DNA from 2 places in the Listeria marthii genome. Region 2 is predicted to be linked to the other one. Evidence: riboswitches for the same ligand, from Rfam matches in the RefSeq annotation. Region 2 holds a riboswitch; the other holds the start of a gene.
What was found. Region 2 has a riboswitch for S-adenosylmethionine ahead of HCJ55_RS12450 (O-acetylhomoserine aminocarboxypropyltransferase/cysteine synthase family protein). Riboswitches for the same ligand answer to the same signal wherever they lie in the genome.

Region 1 (8,127 bases), on a different contig from region 2:
CAAAAGATGCTTTCCAATAAGTCGTAATTTCCATTGGTTGACCAATTTTTTTCGTAAACTGATGTCCTGGCTCTAAACGTTTTACATTTTTAGTTAAGGAATCTGGTTCTGGAACAAATTGGTACGTCATATAATTTTGTAATGATACTTCATCTAATTCTTTTTCTTTTAACGCATGTAAAATGGATTTCTTTTCAGAACCCATGAACAGTTTGCCGTCTTCTTCTGCGTAGAAAAATGGTTTAATTCCGAATGGGTCGCGTGCGCCGTAAACAAGTTCTTCTTGTTTGTCCCAAATCACAAAACCAAACATCCCGCGAAGGCGTTCTGCTGTTTTTTCTTTGTATTTCGCATATGTAGCGATAATTACTTCGGTATCACTTTCGGTTTCAAATGTCATTCCTTCAGCAACTAATTGCTCACGGAGTTCCACATAGTTATACACTTCTCCATTAAAAATAATCCAGTAACGTTCATTTTCATACGTTAAGGGTTGATGACCGTTTTCTACATCAATAATACTTAAACGGCGGAAACCAAATTGCACGTGATCATCTGTGAAGTATCCTTCATCATCTGGCCCACGGTGCGTAATCATACTATTCATTTGTCTAAAGGTTTCTTTATCAGCGCCAGTAATTTCTGTAATGCGGTCATGTACGCATCCTACAAATCCACACATGGTAACATTTCTCCTCTATAATAGATAATCATTTTATCTTTTTTTCACAACGTCTATCATATCATAACTAAACGCTCTTTGCACTGTTTAGGAAAGAAAAAAACCGAACATTTCTAAGATGAAATGCTCGGTTAGACTTATTTTACAATTAATTTTTTCAATGCTTCTGCTTTATCAGTTCTTTCCCAAGGTAAATCAAGGTCGCTACGGCCAAAATGACCAAAGGCAGCTGTTTGACGGTAAATTGGGCGGCGCAGGTCTAGCATATGGATAATGCCAGCTGGTCGTAAGTCGAATAATGCATTTACGCCATCGATTAATTCTTGTTCGGAATAGTCACTTGTTCCATACGTATCAATCGAAATCGAAACCGGACGCGCAACGCCGATAGCATAGGCTACTTGTACTTCTACTTTTTTAGCAAGTCCAGCAGCTACGATATTTTTCGCAACATATCTTGCAGCATAAGCGCCAGAACGGTCTACTTTGGTCGGATCCTTACCGGAGAATGCTCCCCCGCCATGACGTGCATAACCACCGTATGTATCTACGATGATTTTACGGCCAGTTAAACCAGCATCGCCAAGTGGGCCACCGATAACAAAGCGGCCAGTTGGGTTGATAAAGTATTTCGTATCTTCATCTAAGAAAGAAGCATCAATCACTTCTGGGAAAAGATGTGTGTGCAAGTCTTTCGCAATTTGTTCTTGTGTGATATCAGGATGATGTTGAGTTGAAACAACAATCGTATCAATCCGAACTGGTTGATTAAATTCATCATATTCGACAGTTACTTGTGTTTTCGCATCTGGACGCAAGTAATCTAATTTATTTGTTTTACGTAATTCGGTTAATTTGCGAGCTAAACCATGCGCTAAGAAAATCGGTAATGGCATTAATTCTTCTGTTTCGTCTGTTGCAAAACCGAACATTAAACCTTGGTCTCCTGCTCCGATTGCTTCAATAGCAGCGTCAATTTCGTTGCCACTTCTGGATTCTAACGCTTCGTCTACGCCTTGTGCGATATCTGGTGACTGCTCATCAATTGCCGTTAAAACAGCACATGTTTCTGCATCAAAGCCATATTTTGCACGGGTATAGCCGATTTCTTTAATAGTATCGCGAACGATTTTAGGGATGTCTACATAAACAGACGTCGTAATCTCTCCCGCTACTAATACTAAACCAGTCGTCACCGTGGTTTCACAAGCCACACGCGCGTCCGGATCTTTTGAAATAATTGCATCTAAAATTGCATCAGATATTTGATCTGCAATTTTATCTGGATGTCCATCAGAAACCGATTCTGATGTAAATAGATGACGGTTTTTAGCCAATTTTAATTTCCTCCTTTAGTTCTCTCCAAATACGTCTCATATAAAAAGCCTCTCCCTATTTTGCACAAAACGCGCACGAATAGAGAAAGGCTATAATTATACCTTTGCTCTCATCGTTCAGAAGATAATACTCCTGCAACAGATTAGCACCTTTCACATATATGTGTAGGTTGCTGGGCTTCAAAGGGTCAGTCCCTCTACCGCTCTGGATGAAAGATAAATTTTAATTCTAAAATAGAATACCATAAACTGAGGCCAGATGCAATAATAATTCGGTTTTGAATTCATTTCCATCCCTTAAAAATGGCGTTTGATTATTTTTCACTTATCATTATTTCCAACCTGTGGTATGATAGATGGATAAAAAAGATGTTTTACTTAACTAAAGGAGATTGTATCTATGAGTTTAATTCCGCTATCCTTGATTATTTTTCTTGGGTTTTTAGCAGTTGTATGTTTATTTGATTTTGTGTTTCGTTTATATTGGTTTAAATATTTCCTAGCAACAATGGGATTAATTGCAAGTGGTGTGGTATTTTTCATCAGCTTTTACGGCGGTGGGATGTCCCAAACAGAAATAGCAATTGCCATTTTTATCGGCTCATTTGGTGAATATGTTGTGTCACTTATCATTAGCCTAGTTCGCTTTATTTCCAAAAAATCAAAAAAACCTAAACAAAAGAAAAAAGCTAAAACAGCCTAAAAAGCTAGCGACGTAAATGTCGCTAGCTTTTTTTATGAAAAATTATCGTTCAATTAACTGAAAAGCTTTTTTAATAATTTCAGCTGATGCAACAAAACTAGCCTCTTCATCTACAGTTAGTTTCGGTTCTAAAATAGCTATTACCCCATTTGCACCAATAAGCGCTGGTTGACCAATGTAAGTCGTTGTTTTTTCGGAATACACAGCTAACGGAAAAACTTGTTTAGCATCTGTTAAAAGCGCATCCACAATTCCCGCCGCGGCTGTCGCTATCCCAAAACTCGTCCAACCTTTTCCAGTTAAAATATTCCAGCCACCACCGCGAACAGCATCTTTTAAAGCTGGTAAATCAAGTGGTGTTGTTATTTTGTAATCGGCGATACTAATGCCGCCAATTTTCACCGTTGACCAAGCAACAAATTGCGATTCGCCGTGCTCGCCAAGGACGTATCCCTCGACACTCTTTGGATTAATATGTAACGTTTCCCCGACTACTCGTCTCATTCGCGCTGTATCAAGCGATGTGCCCGTCCCAAACACCCGCGAACGATCAAAGCCCGAAACTTTCTGAATAAGCATCGTAATTACATCACACGGATTCGTAATATTCACAAAAACCCCTTTAAAACCCGTCGCTACAATCTTCGGTACAATCTCTGCCACAGATTTGCTTGTTTCAACAAGTTCTTCCATTCGATCTTCCCGAAGTAGCGTTTCTGGCCCAACTGCCATCACAATCACATCTGCGTCCGCCAGCGCATCCCAATCGTTCGATGTGATAGTTGTATAAGAACGCGTCATCGAAGCCATATCTCGTAGTTCTAACGCTTCACTTTCTGCCTTTGTTTCGACCTTATCAATTAAAACAATTTCATCACAAATCCCTTGAGTAACAAGGGAAAAAGCCACGTCGCTTCCAACATGACCTGTACCAATTATTCCTACTTTGCGTTTCACAAAATCCCCTCCAAAATTAATTACTTGAATTTAATGCGATTAATTCATATTTAATGATGGTTTTATTATTTTCCCATACGAGTTTTCGTGGAATTGCTTCTCCAAGTGTTTCGCCTTCTTTTGTTTTACGAACTGCGATTGGCACATCAATTGGATAAATCCGATACCCTACTTTTTCAAGTTCAAAGAAATTATCAGAAATTCGTTTTTCATTTCCTTTTGTTACGATCATTGTGTTTACCTCTAGTGGCATACCCAATTTCTCCACCTCCATTTTCTTTTATCATAGCAGAGTTGACCCCTGTTTGACTAGTTTTTATCGGCTAGAATCCGCTCAGCTTGTTTCACAATTTGAACCATCCCAGCATCACGCATAAAAAAACTGAATGCCGGGTGTAAAATAAATTGACTCAATGCTCCGCGCAAAACGACGGGCCCTTTTGTTTCTAAGTAATCAGCTTTTGTTTCGATGGCGGTAATTTTTGTCGCGTAAACCCGTTTCGTGAACGTCCGCTCCTTGGATTCAACCAAATAATCAGCTACAAAATAAAAAGCATCACTAATTGCTCCCGTTTCTTCCATGAGTTCTCGTTTCGCTGCCGCCAAATTACTTTCCCCAGGCTCCCCTTTGCCACCAGGAAATTCTAGTCCGCGAATTTTATGTTCCGTAAAAAGCCAGCCATCTTTCATTTTAGGAATAATCAGCACATCATCCGGATTCATTTGCTGTTCTTCAAAATAAATCGTCACTTTGTTTCCAAGTGTATCATTATAAATAAACAAAAACTCACTTCCTTTTCTTTTTTCAAAAATATGGTAAGCTGTATGTAAGCTGAAATTTAGAGGATGAATATTAATGAAAAAAATTCTTATCGGAGGAATCCGACTTTATCAAAAATATATTTCGCGGTTCACCCCGGCGACTTGTCGTTTTTATCCAACCTGTTCTGCTTACGGGATTGAAGCGATACAGACGCACGGTGCTTTAAAAGGAAGCTACCTCGCGATTAGACGTATTTCTAAATGCCACCCATTTCATAAAGGCGGGCTGGATTTCGTGCCACCTAAAAAAGATAAAAACGATGATTCCGAGCATCACTGCAAAGCGCATCATCATCATTAATAATAGCATGAATCGGTTTACGCCGGTTCATTTTTTTCTTGCTTTTTATGAAAGAATAAGGTATTATCAAGTTCGGACTATAAATCGTAATTACTACGATTCGCATATTATTTAAACAAGAACAATTTCGATTTAGAGGAGTGAATGGATTGAAAAAAAGCTATCTTATCGTATTAACCGCACTATTATCCGCTTTATTAATATTGACTGGCTGTTCGGACAGCAGCGCTACAAAAACGAACAGTGATAAATTAACCGTTTATACGACGGTATATCCTTTGCAGTATTTAACAGAACAAATTGGTGGCAAATATGTTGACGTTAACAGTATTTACCCGCCCGGTTCAGACGCTCACAGCTTTGAGCCAACACAAAAAGATATGATGAAAATTGCCGATAGTGATTTATTTTTCTATATTGGTCTTGGCATGGAAGGATTTGTCGATAAAGCAGAAAAAACATTAGCAAACGAACATGTCACTTTCGTCCCTACCGCTGAAAAATTAGATTTACCAACAGATCCGGACGCAGCCGAGGAGCATGACCATGAAAGCGAAGAAGAACACGAACACGGCGATATCAACCCGCACGTATGGTTAAATCCAGTTTATATGGAACAAATGGCCACTGTCGTCAAAGATAAATTAATCAAAGAAATGCCTGACCAAAAAGAAACTTTCGAGAAAAATTATCAAGCTGTCGAAGAAAAATTAAAGACACTTGATCAAGATTTCCGCACTGTCACAAGCGAGGCCAAACAAAAAGATTTCGTTACTGCTCATGCTGCCTATAGCTACTGGGAAACAGAATACAAATTGCACCAAATCCCCATCGCCGGCGTATCAACAAGTGACGAACCATCTCAAAAGAAACTAAAATCGATTGTCGAAAAAATCGAAGCAGAAAAAATCCCGTATATCATGTTGGAACAAAACACGAATTCTAAAATAGCGGATGTAATCCAACAAGAAACAAACACGAAAACCTTAACACTGCATAATTTAGAAACATTAACGCAAAAAGATATCGACAACCAACGCGATTACCTTTCCATCATGAACGACAACTTAAAAGCTTTAAAAGAAGGACTTAATTACTAAAAAAGAAAGGCGCTCTAAGTAATAGAGTGCCTTTCTTTTAATTTATTACGTTGAATTTTACCAGAAGCTGTTTTAGGTAAATTGTCGACAATTGTTATTTGTTTAGGAATTTTAAAACTAGCTAAGTTCGTTTGGCAAATGGTGCGTAATTCCGTTTCATCAAAAGTTTGTTCCGCAACGATAAAAGCGACTGGAACACTTCCCCATTTGTCATCTGGCTTCCCTACTACCGCGACTTCTTTCACCGCTTCATAAGTAGCTATAACATGTTCTATTTCGGTTGGATAAATGTTCTCTCCGCCCGAGATAATCAAATCCGAGCGACGCTCTAACACGAATAGAAAGCCTTCTTCATCCAAATAGCCAATATCGCCCGTTTTAAACCAGCCATCCACAAAGGCAGCATTTGTTGCAGCATCATTGTGTAAATATCCTGGCGTAATCGATGGCCCTTTTAATAAAATTTCCCCGTCATCCGCAATTTTGACTTCTGCTGGAAATAACGCTTTACCAGAAGAACCAATTTTAGTTAAGGCATCTTTCGGTGGTAAGGTGACGATTTGCGATGCCGTTTCGGTCATACCAAATGATTGCACTAACGGTATATCACGTTGCTTGCAAATTTCCAAAACAGCCTTACTCGCCGGTCCCCCGCCAAGGAGCACAGTTCGTAAATTCGGATGATAGCTACCTCCGTGTATTTTCAGTAATCGTTCAAGCATCGAAGTCACGACTGAAATCGTAGAAACTTGGCCACTTTCTAGCAATTGGGTGATTTTTTCTTCGTTAAAATGTTCTTCCAAATATACCGGAATTCCGTAAATCACCGAGCGCATCATAATCGATAAACCGCTAATATGGAAAATCGGCACAGCACAAAGCCAGCTATCTTTTTCGGTCAAGCCTAAATTTAAAACAGAAGCAACCGTACTCCACCAATGGTTTTCATAGGTTTGCATAACACCTTTGGGCTGCCCGGTTGTCCCTGATGTATACATAACCGAAGCCACACGCGATAAGTCCCATATTTCTATCAGTGCCGGCGCTATGTAGACTGTTTGTTGCAATTCGGTGTAGCTAATTCCAGTTGCCACTTTATCCGCAAAGGAATCGGCCATAATCACTTGTTGTACTTCCGCATTGGCGAGTTGAAAAGCAATTTCTTTTTTCGTCAAACGGTTATTGAGGAATAGCGTGACAGCGCCAAGTTGTTGCAAGGCATGAATAAGCAAGAACGTCATTCGGTCGTTTTTTCCTAGCAAGGCGACCATCTCGTCTTTTCTAATACCACGCGCGAACAATTTCCCTGCAAGTCGCTCCACGGCGTCACTTATTTCCGCAAATGTTTCTTCTTTTCCTTCAAAAACGAGCGCGGTCTCGTTAGGAGAAAGCCGCACTCGTTTTTGAAGCCAGTTTGTCATGTCCATTTTTACACCTTCAAATCAAGGGAATTTTGGAAATTGATCAAAGTCAGGATCGCGTTTTTCTTTAAAGGCATCGCGACCTTCTTTTGCTTCGTCCGTTGTATAGTATAGAAGTGTTGCGTCACCAGCTAATTGCTGAATACCCGCTAAACCATCTGTATCTGCATTGAACGCCGCTTTGATGAAACGAAGCGCAGTCGGACTTTTTTGTAACATTTCTTTCGCCCAAGCTACTGTTTCTTTTTCTAAATCTGCTACTGGAACAACTGTGTTAATCCAGCCCATTTCAAGTGCTTCGTCCGCTGAATATTGACGGCACATGAACCAAACTTCTTTCGCTTTCTTATGTCCGATAACACGTGCTAAATAGCCAGAACCATAACCAGCATCAAAGCTACCAACATTCGGTCCAGTTTGACCAAACTTCGCGTTATCTGCAGCAATTGTTAAGTCACATACTAATTGAAGAACGTTTCCTCCACCAATTGACCAGCCTGCAACCATCGCGATAACTGGTTTTGGAATAACTCGAATTAAACGTTGTAAGTCAAGAACATTCAAGCGTGGAATTTGGTCATCACCAACATAGCCGCCGTGACCACGAACTTTTTGATCTCCGCCAGAACAGAAAGCTTTTTCGCCTTCCCCAGTTAAAATAATCACGCCAAGATTTGAATTATCACGCGCTAAGTTAAATGCATCAATCATTTCTGTTACTGTTTTTGGTGTAAATGCATTATGTACTTCTGGACGATTAATCGTAATTTTCGCGATTCCTTCGTAACTTTCATATTTGATTTC
Region 2 (8,127 bases):
TTCAATTCCAATCGATAAGCGAATCGATTCTGGTTTCACGCCAGCTGTTAATTGCTGTTCTTCGCTTAGTTGTTGGTGGGTCGTGGATGCTGGATGGATGATAAGCGATTTTGCGTCGCCAACATTGGCTAGGTGTGAGAATAATTCTACGGATTCAATCACTTTTTTACCAGCTTCATAGCCGCCTTTAACGCCAAAAGTGAAAATCGAACCCGGGCCTTTTGGTAAATATTTTTGGGCTAGCTCGTTGTATTTATTATCTGCTAAACCGGGATAGTTTACCCAAGCTACTTTTGGATGGTCGTTTAAGAAATTGGCGACTTGTTTAGCATTTTTAACGTGTTGTTCTAGGCGAAGGGATAGTGTTTCTAGGCCTAAGATAAGCAAGAAAGCGTTGAATGGGGAAAGTGCTGCGCCAGTGTCACGAAGGAGCGAGACGCGCAGTTTGGTAATATAAGCCGCAGCGCCAACATCGTTTGTGTAGGAGAGGCCATTATAGCTATCATCTGGCACAACTAACTTTGGAAACTTGCCATTTGCCCAGTTGAATTTACCTGAGTCAATGACCGCTCCGCCAATCGCAACCCCATGACCACCGATGAATTTTGTTGCCGAGTAAACGACGATATCAGCGCCAAAATCAAATGGGCGATTTAAATAAGCGGTTGCGAATGTGTTGTCAACGATGAGCGGAATATCGGCTGCGTGCGCAACGTCCGCCACTTTTTCGATATCAACAATATTAATATCAGGATTTCCAATCGTTTCAATAAAGACAGCTTTCGTATTTTCTTTAATCGCTTTTTCGAAATTTTCAGGTTCGTTAGGGTCAACAAAAGTAACGTCAATCCCAAATGTTTTAAATGTATGAGAGAAAAGAGTGTGCGTTCCACCATAAAGTGTTGCTGCTGCGACGATATGATCCCCGGAACCAGCAATATTTAAAATAGAGTAAGTAATAGCGGCCATGCCAGAAGCAGTTGCAACGGCACCAATACCACCTTCAAGTAAAGTTAACCGTTCTTCTAAAACAGCAGTAGTAGGATTCATAATGCGGGTATAAATATTTCCAGTTTCTTGTAAACCAAATAAGGCTGCGGCATGTTCCGGGCTATCAAATGTATACGATGTTGTTTGATAAATTGGCACGGCTCTAGAATGCGTATCTCCGTCGGGCGTATGTCCACCGTGTACTTGAATTGTTTCGAATTTATACTCATTACTCATAAAATCCACTCCTCTTTAATATGTATTTATCAGTAATTTCCATCAAAAAACCTCCCTAGCAGTATATAAGCCGCCAGAGAGGATAGAGTTTCCTAAACATGGATTTCCGACTTATCTTTCAGAATATACTGCTGGAATTAGCACCGTGAAAATAAATTCCGGTTGCTAAGGCTTCAAAGGGCCAGTCCCTCCACCTTTCGTGATAAGAAAATACTATTAAATTAAGTTATATATTACGCTGGATGCTATGAATTGTCAACTATGTATTAAAAAAGGCTAAAATTAGTACTTTTTATGATATTTTTGTGAAAAAGGCCTTTTTTTAGGGCAATAATTACGCGCGAAAGGTTTTAAATCCGCTTTTTTAGGCTATTATAGTTAAGACTAATTATATTTCATTAAACATGGGGTCGAATTAGAAAAAACAAAGGGGAGTTGAAATAAAAAATGAAAACTTTTACACGAATTCTTGTTTTATTAGCAGGGATTGCAATGCTTATTCTTGGGATTTGGTTCTTGTTCCATCCGGGGATTTCATTATTAACATCGGCATTAATGCTAGGTTTCTTATTACTAATTTCTGGTATTTTCCACACAATCTCTTATTTTTCAGACAGAAAATCACAAAGTGTGTCTGGTTGGGTGCTAGCGGACGGGATTTTATCCATCTTACTAGGTTTCTTGCTATTATTTAATGAATTTGCTGGACCAGAAATAATTGTATTACTTTTTGGTATGTGGGTATTGTTTGCTGGTATTATGCGTACAGTAGGTGCATTTACTGCTAAACAAAATAATGTACAAGGATGGGGCTGGATTTTAACAATCGGTATTATTGGTATCGTTGTTGGCTTTATCGCTTTGTTTAATCCAATTGTTTCTGTAATCGGTGTTATAATCGTTGTCGCAACATTCTTCATCGTTCAAGGTATCGGTGCAATTGCAACATTCTTCTTTATGGGTAAAAATTATTAAAAAATAAAAAGGCGCTATCCACTAGGATAGCGCCTTTTTTTGCATTTATATGTATGGATTATATGTATCTTTCAGTTTTTGCTTATGAATTTCAAAATTATTAATACGCCAAGGTTTAGGCGAAAGGGCAATAATACCATCTTCCTCTAATTTTCGTAAATTCGTCGCCACGTAAGCTCGAGCTAAATTTAGATAATTTCCTAAGATTTTTTGCGTAAAATAATATGGAATCAAACAAGAGCCATCTGTTTCAATTCGGCCAAATCGTTCTCCACAAGCAATTAATCCAGCTAAAACTTTCTCATTAGAAGGTAAATTTGCATAAGCTTCGCGTTCTAGCATTGGTGTAACCATACTTTGCATAAGTGCGTTCATCTGCCAAAATACATCTGGTGAACTTAAGAATTTATTCAGAACATATTTACGTTCAAATTGATAAAGACTAACCTCACTTATCGTTGTGTAATTTACTGGTGATATCGCGCCACCAAGTAGTGTAAGCGGTCCGATGCAATCTTGTTTGCCTAAGAAGCTGATAATGTTATCTTCTTTACAAGTATTTTTGCTCATCGCAACTACGCCTTCTTCAATGATATAGAAGTACTCCGTTTCCGCGCCTTCTGCTAAAATCTGTTGATTGCGCCTAAAGCGAATTCTTTTATATGGAAGAACTGCTTCACTAGAATCTTTTAATAAATTAAGTAAATCTACGTTGTAAAAGCTATTTTCCTCATTTAGTAATGACATATACCGAGTCCCCTTTTCTCAGTGGTAATCATTATCATTATATAGGAGTTAACTTCAAATGTGTATCAATGGGGCTTATGTTGCTTTAAGAAGTTTTGCTTTGATGAGGCGATCACGAATAAGAATCCCTAAAAGCGCCGCGAAAACGGCTTTAATAATACCAGGAATAATAAATGGCACCATTCCTGTTAAAAAGGCAGCTGGCCAGTCAAGCCCAGTGCTAACTTTCAGCCATAACACGCCGAAAATAAGCGTGACGATTGCGCCAAGTATATTGGCAACAATAGCATAAGGAACCGTGAATTTGGTTTTTTCGAGCAACCAGCCTGTAAGTAATGCGTTAAAAATAAATCCGATAATAAATCCGCCAGTTGGTCCAAAAATAATCCCAATTCCTGCTGTCATTCCTTGGAAAACGGGAATACCTACAGCTCCAAGAACAATATAAACTAACACAGATATCGTGCCATGACGAGCTCCAAGGATCGTTGCTGCTAAGCCAATCGCAAATGTCTGTCCAGTAAGTGGAATCGGACCGAGTGGAATAGCAACTTGTGCAAGCAAAGCAATGATGACTGCAAATAAAGCATCTACAACTAAAAATTTCAATTTCTGATCGCGCATAAACATATCTCCTTTTAATGTAAACTTAATACTAAAATAGGTTAACATTTATCGGTAAAAAAAACAATACTAGTTTTTTTAATCAGTACCTTGCATTGAACACTAGTGTATGATAAACTATAGCGGTAGTGAACAATATATAGTAGTGATTACTTAATACTAGTGTGCAATTCAACAGAATGGAGGAGTTAGCATGGAGGTTAACCCACAATTCAAAAAAGGTGTGTTAGAACTTTGCTGTTTATTTTTAATTCAAAAGAAAGATTGTTATGGCTATGAGTTGGCAAATCAAGTTTCTAAATATATTGAGGTAGCAGAAGGCGCTATTTATCCAGTACTTAGAAGATTAGTGAAAGAAGAATATTGTTCCACTTATTTAGTAGAATCGAATGAAGGTCCATCAAGAAAATATTATCAACTAACTGTCAAAGGGGAAATTTACTTGAACGAACTTATTTCTGAATGGAATAGTTTTACAGACAGTGTTGCAAAGCTTTTAACAGAGGGGGAAGCCGTAAATGAATAAACAAGATTTTTTAAATGAATTAAACCAACGCCTAGAATTGCTTGATCCCAAAGAACGGAGAGAGCTGTTATCTGATTATCAAGAGCATTTCAGAAATGGGATTGATGCGGGGAAAAGCGAAGAACAAATCGTCTTTGACCTAGGAACGCCGGAAGAAATTGCGACAGATATTTTAAGTGAACGTAATATCCGTGAAGAACAAGTGGAAGCGGAATATTATTATGTACCACGCAAAAATCAAAATGCAAATCGATCTGTAAGTAAGCAAATTTTAATTGGAGTAGGTTTGTTTTTCCTAGACATCTGCCTTATCATTCCAATTATGGTTTCGCTATGGTCATTAGTGATTTCACTTTGGGCGACTGTTGCTTCATTTTTCCTTTCACCATTATTATTTGGTGTAATGCTTTTATTTGGCGCTGATTTCGAATTTTATCAAATGTTTGTATCTATTGGACTTGTGGGCTTGGGACTGATGCTTCTGTTTGTTGTAAATGCACTGACGAAGTTTACAACTAAAGCTACAATGGCGATTATCGAGTGGCACAAATATGCAGTCAAAGGAGGCGGAAGCAATGCGTAAACATCAATTAAGTAAGAAACTATTTTTCGCCGGTTTGGTGCTATTTATTATCGGTGCTATCGGCGTGGCTATCACAATGAACACAGGCGATATGATTGAAAAAGGAGAACCACTTACAAAACAGTGGGACTTGGCAAATGAAAATATTAACACGATTGCTTTTTCTTCCGAGCGAGATGTATCAATTGAATGGAAAGAAAGCACAACTGGAAAAAATTATATCGAATTAAAAGGGAATTATTCCGCAAATGATAAAAAAGCAATCCAAAAATTAGAACCAGTTTCCGAAGATGGAACTTCATTTAATATTACGGTTCCAGAAGAAGATGATTGGTATAACAACTTTGGTAAAATCTATGCTTACGGAAAACAAAAAGTAACTGTCTACTTAACGAAAGATACAAAAGTGGCTGATTTAGAAGTGAAATCTCATTCAGGAGATATTAGTGTAGCCGATTTTAACGTAAAGAAATTTGTTAGTTCGACTAATTCTGGTGAGTTGAAAGTGACTAATCTCCAAGCGGATACTGCTCAAATGGCGACTTCTTCTGGTGATTTAGAATTAGCTACTATTAAAGCAAATACAGCGATTGAAACAGGTTCAGGGAAGACAAAAATCACGAGTTTAACTGGTGATTTAGAAGTGAATGGCGGTTCTGGTGATGTTACTGCTAGCGGAGTTAAAGCGAAAAAACTTAAAATTGCAATCGATTCTGGTGATATTGAATTGACTGATAGTGTTACAGATTTGGCCGTGTTAACAACAAGTTCTGGCGATATTGATGCGAATACAAATGGCGAATTGCAAACAGAATCAGATTCTGGCTCAATTGAACTTGAGGGTGTAACGAATAACGTAACTGCTAAAACAAGCTCAGGTGATGTGGATGCAGCATTTATCAAGCAAGTGAGAAACATCAAAATCAATACAGATTCTGGTGAAGTAGAACTAGAGATACCAGGCGATTTTAAAGCTATTTACGAAACAAGTAGTAATTCTGGTAGTGTAAAAGCACCAACAAGTGATTCTAATACAGCGAACCGTGTCACAGTGAAAACAAGTTCAGGTGATATTAAAATCAAAAAATAAAAAATCCGTGCGCTAATTATTTAATTAGCGCATTCTTTTTGTTAAAAAGGGGTAAAGTCAGATAAACTGTTTTATCAATTTGCGCAATGGGGAGGAGAATGGATGATGGATTTTCAAATTAGAAAAGCAACTAATAGCGATGCCGAGGCCATTCAGCATGTAGCGATTACTTCGTGGCATCATACGTATCAAGATTTAATTCCAAATGATGTACAAGACGACTTTTTGGAAAGATTTTATAATGTTGAAACGCTTCATAACCGTATTTCAGCGACACCGTTTGCTGTTTTGGAACAAGCTGGCAAAGTGATTGGATTTGCGAATTTTATTGAACTTGAAAAGGGGAAAAGTGAGCTCGCAGCTTTTTATTTATTGCCGGAAGTAACACAACGCGGACTTGGTACGGAGCTTTTGGAAGTGGGTATGACGTTATTTCACGTGCCATTACCAATGTTTGTTAACGTCGAAAAAGGAAACGAAACAGCGATCCATTTTTATGTGGCAAAAGGGTTTGTTCAAGTGGAGGAATTTACCGAGGATTTTTACGGCTATCCACTGGAAACGATTCGTTTTAATTTGAGTCACCATGCGTATGAAGAAGAATAAAAAAATGTCTATTCTAGTTGAAAAAATCAATTAGGATAGACATTTTTTTATTTCGTAGCGGCTTTCCCACTGGTCGTTTTTCCGCCGCGTAAAAAGAAGAAAATCACGGCTAGTAACGCCATAATAACTCCTGCAAGAACGGATACACCAACCGAAATGAGCATGCCGGAAACTTGGATAATGCTTAGGATGATGACTGCTGCGACAACCCCGTAAGCAAAGCCCCATATGGCAAATGTGAAGTAGCTAGCTTTTTTGCTAAAGCCGTAAAATATTTCACCTAGCGTAGAGGCTACTAAAATTACGGGAGCGGCAAAAAGTATTGCTGAAAAGACAAGTTGTGGTGTGACATTTTCATAGAGGATGGTTTCGACTAACAGTGCAGAAAAAATACCTAAAACAAAAATCGATAAATAAGCGATAATAAAACGCATGAAAAAAACCTCCTAAAGTACACTATATTATAGCATAAATTAGGAAGTTAGCTTAACATCTAGCCCAATTATCGTCATTCCTCTTTACGATACGCGTAATACCCCGAATCAAGTTGAAAATGAGTATCGATACATTAAGAAAAACGATAAAAAATACAGTGGCTAAAGCAAGAAAGTGAATGGTATCTGCACTATTGGTACTAAAAGGAACATTATTATAAAGTGAAATTATAACAATAAGACCAGCGACAAATGTTGTCTGCGTGAGGAGTGCCCATTTGACATGATGTCGAATTTCTTTATCTTTGTTTGTACACCAGATAATCGCCGGAGTAATAACAGGGGCAAAGAAAAGACTGAAATAACTAAGCGCACTAATAATCTTTTTATCAAACATTTCTCATCTATCCTCTCATTTGTTTATAAGTCTAGTATAGCGGGGAAAGAGAAATGAAACCATCGAATTAGGTGACGATATGTAAATGAAAATGACAGTTTTGTCATGTAAAAACGCCCCTTCGAAAAAAATCAAAGAGACGTTTCTTTATATGACTGATTTTAAAGACCAAACTTTACTGCGCCATCTGCGGTACATTAGAACGGCTCGAATGCCTTCATCAATAATGTAAGCAAGCCAAACACCTACGAGCCCAAGCCCGGCAGAAATACCAAGTACATAGGAGAACGGCAAACTAACAATCCACATGACGATAAGCCCACATATAAATGGAAAACGGACGTCACCTGTAGAGTTAAGGCTACTAATGATAATAATATTTGTGGCACGTCCAAGCTCAAGGAAAATCGAAAGTAAGAACAATTCTTTCGTCATCGCAATGATTTCGGTATTCGTTGTAAATAGTCGCATAATCGGTTCAGCAAACAGATAAATCGAAACACTAACTACAATTGCGACGACTAAACCAATTTTCCAACTGCGTATACCTTGTTTGTAAGCTTTATCAATTTCTTTGGCACCAACCGCGCGACCGATAATAATTTGCGAGGCCTGACCGAGCGCGATAGCAAAGAGTGCGACAAACTGGCTGACAGTAGAGGCATACACTTTTGTCGTCAGCGCTTCTGTACCTAAAATCGCAATAATCGCCGTAACAACAAGTTGCGAGCCAGCATAGGATAAATTTTCCCCAGCAGACGGAAGTCCCAGTCGTAAAATCGAATAAAGTAGTTTTTTGGAAACTTGCTCCAATTTTTTGAAATGGAAGGTGTAGCCGATGTATTTTCTTAGCATCCAAATGGCTAGACCCATTCCGACGAAGTTAGCGACAGCAGTGGAAATTCCGACACCTGCCAC

Region 1: it holds a riboswitch for S-adenosylmethionine, as region 2 does, so the genes downstream of both, metK (methionine adenosyltransferase) here and HCJ55_RS12450 (O-acetylhomoserine aminocarboxypropyltransferase/cysteine synthase family protein) in region 2, are expected to answer to the same signal.

What each region holds. Positions count from the first base shown of each region.
Region 1 covers NZ_JAASWB010000003.1:15,194-23,320, reverse strand. The annotation lists gene asnB (asparagine synthase (glutamine-hydrolyzing)) at 1-682, opposite strand, end outside; gene metK (methionine adenosyltransferase) at 820-2,019, opposite strand; SAM riboswitch class I at 2,127-2,235, opposite strand; gene HCJ55_RS05550 (hypothetical protein) at 2,420-2,722, shown strand; gene HCJ55_RS05545 (L-lactate dehydrogenase) at 2,765-3,679, opposite strand; gene HCJ55_RS05540 (DUF2584 domain-containing protein) at 3,696-3,938, opposite strand; gene ytkD (RNA deprotection pyrophosphohydrolase) at 3,989-4,462, opposite strand; gene yidD (membrane protein insertion efficiency factor YidD) at 4,536-4,802, shown strand; gene HCJ55_RS05525 (metal ABC transporter substrate-binding protein) at 4,952-5,902, shown strand; gene HCJ55_RS05520 (o-succinylbenzoate--CoA ligase) at 5,917-7,329, opposite strand; gene menB (1,4-dihydroxy-2-naphthoyl-CoA synthase) at 7,345-8,127, opposite strand, start outside.
Region 2 covers NZ_JAASWB010000007.1:45,803-53,929, reverse strand. The annotation lists gene HCJ55_RS12450 (O-acetylhomoserine aminocarboxypropyltransferase/cysteine synthase family protein) at 1-1,227, opposite strand, end outside; SAM riboswitch class I at 1,336-1,436, opposite strand; gene HCJ55_RS12445 (HdeD family acid-resistance protein) at 1,675-2,202, shown strand; gene HCJ55_RS12440 (Crp/Fnr family transcriptional regulator) at 2,248-2,949, opposite strand; gene HCJ55_RS12435 (biotin transporter BioY) at 3,025-3,573, opposite strand; gene HCJ55_RS12430 (PadR family transcriptional regulator) at 3,767-4,099, shown strand; gene HCJ55_RS12425 (HAAS signaling domain-containing protein) at 4,092-4,682, shown strand; gene HCJ55_RS12420 (DUF4097 family beta strand repeat-containing protein) at 4,675-5,772, shown strand; gene HCJ55_RS12415 (GNAT family N-acetyltransferase) at 5,878-6,378, shown strand; gene HCJ55_RS12410 (hypothetical protein) at 6,426-6,812, opposite strand; gene HCJ55_RS12405 (magnetosome magnetite crystal formation protein family) at 6,865-7,209, opposite strand; gene HCJ55_RS12400 (MATE family efflux transporter) at 7,357-8,127, opposite strand, start outside.